2 regions of the Acidaminococcus sp. AM33-14BH genome follow, and region 1 is predicted to be linked to the other one. Evidence: riboswitches for the same ligand, from Rfam matches in the RefSeq annotation. Region 1 holds a riboswitch; the other holds the start of a gene.
What was found. A riboswitch is a leader RNA that binds a small molecule or an ion and turns the genes downstream of it on or off. The one in region 1 is predicted to bind thiamine pyrophosphate.
Positions count from the first base shown of each region.

Region 2: linked by a shared signal. The riboswitch ahead of thiS (sulfur carrier protein ThiS) and the one ahead of thiC (phosphomethylpyrimidine synthase ThiC) in region 1 are both predicted to bind thiamine pyrophosphate.

Region 1 covers NZ_QTNG01000012.1:36,515-41,322, reverse strand. Annotated here, with positions in the region: gene nifJ (pyruvate:ferredoxin (flavodoxin) oxidoreductase) at 1-2,393, opposite strand, end outside; TPP riboswitch at 2,785-2,883, shown strand; gene thiC (phosphomethylpyrimidine synthase ThiC) at 2,968-4,272, shown strand; gene DW817_RS08835 (LysO family transporter) at 4,379-4,808, opposite strand, start outside.
Region 2 covers NZ_QTNG01000009.1:96,414-101,221, forward strand. Annotated here, with positions in the region: gene DW817_RS07735 (AAA family ATPase) at 1-901, shown strand, start outside; gene DW817_RS07740 (hypothetical protein) at 913-2,643, shown strand; TPP riboswitch at 2,696-2,794, shown strand; gene thiS (sulfur carrier protein ThiS) at 2,939-3,139, shown strand; gene thiF (sulfur carrier protein ThiS adenylyltransferase ThiF) at 3,123-3,809, shown strand; gene DW817_RS07755 (thiazole synthase) at 3,847-4,626, shown strand; gene thiH (2-iminoacetate synthase ThiH) at 4,633-4,808, shown strand, end outside.

The DNA.
Region 1 (4,808 bases):
TGGCTGCCCTTAACGGTGTATTTATTCATCGGGTTGGTCTTTGCAGAGACCTTCTTGATGCCATATTCCCAAGCATCTTTCAGATGTTCCTGGGTAGCAAACGGCATCATGACAAGGGCTTTTTCCTTAGCCGGGCAAGCGTCTACGCAGTTGCCGCAGCCTTGGCAGTCCATGGGGGAAACCATCATGCGGAAGTGCAGGTCCTTAGCGCCAACAGCCGGTTTAGTCGTAAATTCTGCAGGAGCAGCCTTTACTTCTTCGTCGTTCAGGAGAACAGGACGGATAGCAGCGTGCGGGCAGACATAAGAGCACTGGTTGCACTGAATGCAGTTTTCAATCTTCCATTCAGGAACATTGATTGCAATGCCGCGTTTTTCATAAGCAGCCGTACCAGCAGGGAACGTACCATCAACCTGGCCCATGAGTTTGCTGACAGGCAGGTCATGGCCTTCCTGTTTGTTCATGGGAACCATGACATCGTCAACCCAAGCGTTGCCCGTCTTCGGATAGAGTTCCGTATCAGCCGCATTTGCCCAAGCAGCAGGAACTTCAACCTTATGGATGGCATTGACGCCCTGGTCAACAGCAGCGTTGTTCATGTCAACAACCTTCTGGCCTTTCTTGCCATAGCTGGTGACGATGGATTCCTTCAGGTACTTCACAGCATCTTCAACAGGGATGATACCGGTCAGTTTGAAGAAAGCAGCCTGCATGATCATGTTGATACGACCGCCAAGGCCGATGCTTTCAGCAATCTTAACAGCATCAATGGTGTAGAAGTTGATCTTATGTTCAACAAGATAACGTTTCAGCTGTCCTGGAAGTTCCTTATCCAGTTCTGCATCGGTCCAAGGGCTGTTCAGGAGGAACGTGCCGCCATCTTTCAGGCCAGCCATGACGTTGTAGCGATGAACATAAGAAGAGTTATGAACAGCTACATAGTCAGCCGTGTTGATAAGGAACGGCATATGGATTGGAGTATGACCGAAACGCAGGTGGGACACGGTAATACCGCCGGACTTCTTGGAGTCATAAGCGAAGTAGCCCTGTGCGTACATATCGGTCTTATCGCCGATGATTTTGATAGCGCTCTTGTTGGCGCCAACCGTACCATCGCTGCCGAGGCCCCAGAACATGCAGCTCGTGGTGCCTTTCGGGGTGATGTCGAATACTTTTTCCTTCGTGAGGGAGGTGTTCGTTACATCATCAACGATACCAACGGTGAAGTGGTTTTTCGGTTCAGCCTTCTTGAGGTTGTCGAAGACAGCCAGGGCATCGCCAGGATAGAATTCCTTGCTGCCGAGGCCGTAACGGCCGCCAACAATCAGGGGTTTGTCAGCCATGTTGTAGTATACATCACGGACATCGAGGTACAGCGGTTCGCCGTTTGCGCCAGCTTCCTTCGTACGGTCAAGAACAGCAATTCTCTTGACAGTCTTCGGCATAGCAGCCAGGAAGTGTTTAGCAGAGAACGGACGATAGAGGTGAACGTTCAGGACACCGACTTTTTCGCCTTGTTCGCAAAGGATCTTGGCAACTTCTTCAGCAGTCTGAGCACCGCTGCCCATCATAACAACGACATTTTCTGCATCAGCAGCGCCGGTGTAGTTGAAGAGTTTATAATCACGGCCAGTCAGCTTGCTGATTTTTTCCATGTATTCTTCAACGATTTCAGGCAGGGCATCATAGTATTTGTTGACAGCTTCGCGAGTCTGGAAGTAGATATCCGGGTTCTGAGCCGTACCGCGGGTAACAGGGTTATCCGGATTCAGGGCATGTTTGCGGAATTTATCCAGTGCTTCGTAGTCAATCAGTTTAGCAAGGTCATCATAGTCCAAAAGTTCAATCTTCTGGATTTCGTGGGAAGTACGGAACCCATCGAAGAAGTTCAGGAAAGGAACATGACCTTTAATAGCAGCCAGATGGGCAACAGCGGTCAGGTCCATGACTTCCTGTACGCCGGATTCAGCAAGAAGTGCAAAACCGGTCTGGCGGCAAGCCATAACGTCAGCATGGTCGCCGAAGATGTTCAGGGAGCTGGTAGCCAGTGCACGAGCAGCGACGTTGAAAACTGCAGGAAGCAGTTCACCAGCGATCTTATACATGTTCGGAATCATCAGGAGCAGACCCTGGGATGCGGTATAGGTGGTGGTCAGTGCACCAGCGGCAAGGGAGCCGTGTACAGCACCGGAAGCACCAGCTTCGGACTGCATTTCCATGATCTTGACAGGACGACCAAAGATGTTCTTCTTTCCATGGGAAGCCCATTCATCGCTGACTTCAGCCATCGGAGAAGACGGAGTGATCGGGTAGATTGCGGCAACATCACTGAACGCATAGGAAGTATACGCAGCGGCGGTGTTACCATCCATGGTCTTAAATTTTTTTGCCATTGTTCAAAGCCCCTCTTTCTTAGAAAAGTGACTGATCTGGGATGAACGATATCATTCCATTCAGTCTCTCTAATCTCCTGTATTATATAACAAATTTAATATAATCACAAATAAATTTTTCTCCAATTTCCCTACAATTTACTTGATAATGGGAAATGTATAATTATCTGAAAAATAAGACGTATCATTGGATGGGATAATGCTACAGCCCGTTATCAGAAGCATTGAATCAAGTCCGTATTTTTTCTCTCATTTATTTGTTTTCGCCGTCTTGAGCCATAAGAAAACCCCTTTTCGTTTCCGTTGTATCCATGAAACAAAAGGGATGGGCCGTTTGCATTTTGCAAAAGCATCTGTTACAATGACTGCAGATGGACGCTTCTTGCGTCCACGGTAACACTGGGGGTGCGCATTCGCTGAGAGGCCCTTTGGCCGACCCTTTGTACCTGATGCGGTTAATACCGACGTAGGAAAGTGTGCCGGCCGGGCTGGAGATGAAAAAAGACCAACCAAGGGACCGCTTTTCTATGGAAAAAGCGGTCTCTTTCTTATTATCTTCAAGGAGGAAATTTTCATGAAAACTCAAAGACAGTCAGCCCTTGCCGGTATCATTACGGAAGAAATGAAGGAAGTCGCACGCCAAGAAGGGCTATCAGCTGAAACAATCCGAGAGCGTGTGGCCAAGGGAACCATTGTCATCTGTGCCAATATCAACCATAAAAACCTCAAGGTCCGCGGTGTTGGGGAAGGGCTTTCGACAAAGGTCAACGCCAATATTGGGACTTCAACGGCCTACCCCGATCCCGCGCCCGAGCTGAAAAAACTGGATGCGGCCATTGCAGCTGGTGCCGATGCGGTCATGGACCTTTCAACGGGCAACAACATCGACGCCTCCCGCCGTGCCATTATCGAGCATTCGACGGTCATGGTCGGCACCGTTCCCATTTATCAAGCCACGGTTACGGCAATCCGAAACCATGGCAAAGTGACGGATATGACGAAAGAAGACATCTTTGAAGTCATCGAGCAGCAGGCCCATGACGGGGCTGACTTCATGACCATGCACTGCGGTCTCACACGCCGTGCCGTGGATATCCTCATTGCCGAAGGACGCGAAATGGATATTGTAAGCCGCGGCGGCTCCTTCATTGCCGGGTGGATGCTCGCCAACAACAAGGAAAATCCTTTTTACGAGCATTTTGATGAAATCCTTGATATCTGTGCCCGCTACGATGTAACCATCAGCTTAGGCGACGGGCTGCGTCCAGGCTGTCTTGCCGATGCAACGGATCGGGCCCAGATCACAGAACTCATCACCCTTGGGGAGCTGACGGATCGTGCCTGGGAAAAAGGCGTCCAGGTCATGGTAGAAGGTCCGGGGCACGTTCCTTACAATCAGATTGCCGCCAACATGCAGCTGCAGAAACGGCTCTGCCACGGGGCGCCTTTCTATGTGCTGGGGCCCCTTGTGACTGATATTGCACCGGGCTACGACCACATTACTTCTGCAATTGGCGGGACCCTCGCAGCTGTCAGCGGAGCCGATTTTCTCTGCTACGTAACTCCGGCTGAACATTTGGGACTGCCTGATCTCAATGACGTTCGTGAAGGGGTTGTCGCCGCCCGCATAGCCGGTCATGCGGCCGATGTTGCCAAGGGCCTCCCCCAGGCAGTGGCCCAAGATCTTGCCATGGCAAAAGCCCGCAAAAAACTAGACTGGGAAGCTCAAATGGAACTTGCCATCGATCCTCAAAAAGCCCGTGCCATCCGCAATGCCAAGAACAAGAGTACGGATGAATACTGCTCCATGTGCGGAGATTACTGTGCTGTCAAGATCATTGGCGAATACCTTGACGATAAGAAAAAGAAAAAACACTGAAGTCCATTGGGAAAAGGCCAATAAGCACCCTACTCCCTTTCCCCAAGACATCAAAAAGGGCTTGCTGAACACTTCCTGTTCGGCAAGCCTTTTTTCATAGGAAAAGTCAGATCTGGCCAATAGCCTTTAAGATGATTTGGGCAATGATGGCAGAACCCAAATAGGTGCCGGCAAATATGACGCAGCTCAAGATAACGATGCGCCACCCTGTCGACTTAAAGGCATCCATATCCTTACCGATGGAAACACCGGCATAGGCAAGGATGAGCGTACAAAGAGAAACAAACCCGACTTTCTTCATATAAAAGTTGATGACATCACTTCCAGGAAACCCCGGATACGTCAATATACAGCCTAACGTCACAACATAGGCAACAGCAGGAATCTTTCCCGGCATATATTTGCCAAGAAGGATCCCCGCCATGGAAATCCCTACAAGGATCAACAGCCCGGGCAGGCCTTCAATCACACCGCCAGCGCCGGAAAGGGCATTGGAAATCGCCCCTTCGATACTCATGAGAAGCAGGATAGCAAAA
Region 2 (4,808 bases), on a different contig from region 1:
GCGCAGTGAAGGCGTCGAGGAAAGCCTCATCAAAGACCTTGAAGCCTATCGCGGCAAGTTTCCTGTAACAGAAGCGGATAAGGACCGTGTGCCCATGCCCCATTTTCCTTTTTTTGGCAAGGAAGTCTGGGAAGACGCCCTTTCTGCCCTCTTATGTGGGCAGAATTTGCTCCTTGTAGGCCCCAAGGCAACGGGCAAAAACGTTCTTGCTGAAAATCTGGCCCAAGTATTTTCCCGCCCCATGTGGAACATTTCCTTCCATATCAACATGGACGCATCAGCCATGCTGGGCACCGATACCTTTAAAAACGGGGAAGTCCAGTTCCGTCCCGGTCCGGTCTATGAATGCGCTACGAGGGGCGGCTTCGGCGTTTTTGACGAAATCAATATGGCCCGCAACGAAGCCATGGCAGTACTTCATTCCCTCCTCGACTACCGCCGCCGCATCGACATTCCGGGCTATCGCATGATTGAAGTCGACCCGGCGTGCCGCTTCATTGCCACCATGAACTACGGATACTCAGGCACGCGGGAAATGAACGAGGCCCTCATGAGCCGTTTTACGGTCATCCAGCTGCCGCCCATCAAGGAAAAGCCGCTGGCCCGTCTCTTACGGACAGAATTCCCGACCATGAAGGATACGGCCTGCGATGCCTTTGTGCAGATTTTCCTTGATTTGGAGAAAAAATGCAGTGAAGCGGAAATTTCCGATAAGGCCCTTGACCTGCGCGGTCTCCTTGACGCCCTCCATCTCATGAAACGAGGTCTTGAAGCTCACCGGGCCCTCAAAATGGGTATCATCAACAAATCCTTTGACGAATATGAGCCAGCCCTCATCCTCGATGTAATCAACCTCCACATTCCAGGATCCTATGGCAGACGTGATATTTTCAGTGACTAAGAAGGTTCACGATGGCAAAGAAAAGATATGACTACCGGCGGAGACGGGCTCTCAACATCGTCTGGGACGTATCCGGAGACTACACTTACGATCCGGATTTTCTTTCTTTTGTCCCTGACACGCACGAACCGAACCTCTACCTCAATGCCGTCATTGGCATTATTCGAAAATATTATGACATGAAGGTCCTGCAAGCACTTTTTGACGAGATGAAGACCGCCGCCCTTGCCGATCTATTCAGTGACCTTTTGTGGCTGGGGCTAGAAGGCTGCGCCTATGTCAAGGAACTCCCCCAGCGCCCTGTCCTTGCCTATCTTCGCAGGCAGCAGGCCCAAAACTATTTTAACGGGCCCCTTTCCATCCGTCATGGCGTGGCCCAAGAAATGCAAGCGGCCCGCTGGCATGAAGTTCTTGGTGAAAAAACCGGCCTTGTGGATCCTTGGGCCAAGGGGCTTTATGAAGGGCTGCGGTTTGACCCGTCATGGACAGCAGAAGAAATTTGCGACCATTTTCGCAAGCTGACAAAAAAGTACTTTGTTTCCCGCTTCCTTGTTCGAGAAAGCTTGGAAAAGGTCATCATCTCAAGCCCTGTAGCCGCCATCTTGAACTTTCTCGTGCCGCAGTTTAAGACGCGACATGAATCCATCCTGAACTTCCAGGTCGTGCGTCATGATGAGGAAGAAATCGTAAACGGCAAGAAGGAGCGTAATGGCCTCATGGCCCTGATTACCGGCCAAACTGCCGTAAAAAACCACGATTATATTGTCACCTGCTTTGGGGCCTCCCTTTACAGTGCCGATAAGGTCCTTGCGATTGAACGGCAATACTGCACCGGCCCCCATCGGGGCGCCCACCTGCATTTTACGCGGGGGCGCCTCGGGAGCAAAGGAGCAACGGGAGATGCTTCCCAGTGGCTTTTAAATGCCCGCAGACAGCGCGCCCGCAACATCACCTACTACAAAGAAAATAACGAAAAATATCGCAAGAGCATCACCCGTCTTACGGGGCAGCTGCGCACGGCGCTCCAGATGACGCGCATGAAGCTGCCCATTCCAGCAAAAAGCGGAGACCTTGTGCCAGGGCTCATCTGGCGGGGACTCTATTTGGACGACAACAGGGTCTTTTATGGTCAGGAAGATGTCTATACCCCAAACTTTACGGTTGACATTATGCTCGACGCCTCAGCGTCGCGCGGCGAATACCAGCGGGTCATTGCAGCCCAGGCCTACGTCATTGCAGAGGCCCTGCGCGCCTGCGGCATTCCTTACCAAATTTATTCCTTCTGTACCCTCCGAGGCTATACAGTCATGACGCTCTACCAAAGCTATGAAGAAAAGAAAAAAAGCACGAGTGTTTTTAGCTATTGTGCCACGGGCTGGAACCGGGACGGTCTTGCCCTGCGCGGCGCCCGCGTCCTCATGGGGGACCTGACAGATGCCAAAAAAATCCTTGTCATGCTGACGGACGCGTCTCCGAATGATGACCATCCCCTTTATACTGGCAAAGGAGCCCTTAGCCAGCACGAATACCGGGACGAGCGGGCCGTTGATGACACGGCGGCCGAAGCCGCGTCCCTGCGCCGCGACGGCGTGCGCATCGTGGGCCTCATCAACGATGAAATTGCAGGCTCCATGGAAGATGCCCAAAAAATCTTTGGTAAGGACCTGGTGCGCGTAAAGACCCTTGACAAGATGGCAGAAAGCGTGGGGAAGGCCCTGTGCCACCAGATTTCGACTTTCTAAAGGGGCGCCTGACTTGACAATGTTATGTAAAAGGACTATGCTTACAAGGTAAACAGAATATTTGGGGAGCTTTTTGCTGAGAGGAAGTTCGACTTCGACCCACAACCTGATTTGGATAATGCCAACGTAGGGATGACGCAATTGACAGGCGGGGATCGAAAAGGTCCCCGCTATTTTGTTTGAAAAAATTCATAGGCTGAGACTGAACCAAAAGGTTCACGAAGGGGGGCACCACCTCGGGTGCCAACTTTCGTGGACCTTTTTTGCCGTTTCAGCAAAAAGGAGGAAGGAAGAAATGGAAATCATGGTAAATGGCAAGGCCTGCACCCTAAAAGAAGGCGCCACTGTTACGGACGCCTTGAAGGCCCTAGGTGCCGTACCTATCTACACGGCCGTAGAAGTGGACGGCAGACTTGTGCCAAAAGAAGATTGGGACGCCATGGCGCTCAAAAAGGACATGCGACTGGAGGTGGTGAGCTTTGTTGGCGGCGGCTGAAAAAACGGCAGTTCTCACCCCTTGGAATACATCGGATCCAGTGGCAGGCGCCATTTATAGCGCCCTTTGCGAGCGCCATGGGAAAAAGGTCCAGGAAAAACTGGACGCTGGCTTTGTCACCATCTGCGGTCTCGGTGGCCTTGGCTCCAATATCGCCGTGAGTCTTGCCCGCATCGGGGTAGGCCATCTGCGCCTTGTCGATTTTGATAACGTGGACTGGACAAACCTCAACCGCCAGTCTTATTTTGTGGAGCACGTGGGCGTCAAAAAAACGGACGCCCTCAAAGGATTCCTCATGAAGATCAATCCTTTCCTTACCTATGAAACCGTCACGGCCCGCGTCACCCCGAAAAACCTTGCATCCTGCGTCGGGGACGCGACCATCATCTGTGAAGCCTTTGATAAGGCGGACCAAAAGGCCATGCTGGCCCGTGAAGTGCGCTGCCAAAAACCGGACGCTTATCTTGTAAGCGGCTCCGGCATGGCGGGCTTTGGGAAAACAGGACTCATGAAGGTGCGGGAAGTGAGCCCCCTTTTTTATCTTTGCGGCGACAGTGTCTCGGCCCCTAAACCCGGTGCTGGACTCATGGCGCCCCGCGTTGCCATCTGCAGTGCCATGATGGCAAACGTCGTCACGTGGCTGCTGCTTGGAAAAAACGGCGCCTATTAAGCGCCGCACCTTTTAAAAGAATACGGAGGAATTTAGCATGAAAGAAAACGATACTTGGACCTTGGATGGACACACCTTTTCGTCCCGCTTTATTCTAGGGTCGGGAAAATTTTCCCTGCCCCTTATCGAAGCGGCCATCAAAGGGGCCGGTGCGGAAATGGTGACCCTTGCCCTGCGCCGCGTCAATACAGGCGGCAAGGCCAACATCATGGACTATATTTCCAAATCGGTGACAGTCCTTCCCAACACATCAGGTGCCCGAAACGCTGACGAAGCCGTACGCATCGCCCGTCTTTCCCGAGAAATCTGCCATACGCCCTTTATCAAGATCGAGATCATGAAGGATTCGCGTTACCTCCTTCCTGACAACGCAGAAACCATCAAGGCCACGGAGACTCTTGCAAAGGAGGATTTTGTCGTCATGCCCTATATGTTCCCGGACCTTACAGCGGCCCGCGCCATGAAAGATGCCGGCGCAAGCTGCATCATGCCCCTTGCCGCCCCCATTGGGTCCAATAAAGGCCTTGTCAATAAGGAATGGATTAACATCCTGCTTGATGAAATTGACCTTCCCATCATCGTTGATGCCGGCATCGGAAAGCCGTCCGAAGCCTGCGCCGCCATGGAAATGGGCGTAACAGCCATCATGGCCAATACGGCCATTGCCACAAGCGGAAACCTCGTCCAAATGGCAGAAGCCTTCCGCCTTGCCATTGAAGCGGGCCGCACAGCCTATCTTGCGGGGCTTGGCCGCGTCCTTCAAAAAGGGGCCGACCCCTCGAGTCCCTTGACGGGATTTTTGCGGGACGAAGACTAGGAGGCGATGACCATGACAGAAGAAAAGATCAACCCCACCATTGTGACGGAAGAAGCCAAAAAGACCATTGCCTCCTCTATCAAGGACCCCATGACCTACGAGCCCGGCATGGACCAGCTGCCATCCACCATGCTGGAAGATGTGGAGCGCCTCATGAAAGAATTTGAAGAGCAGACCTACTC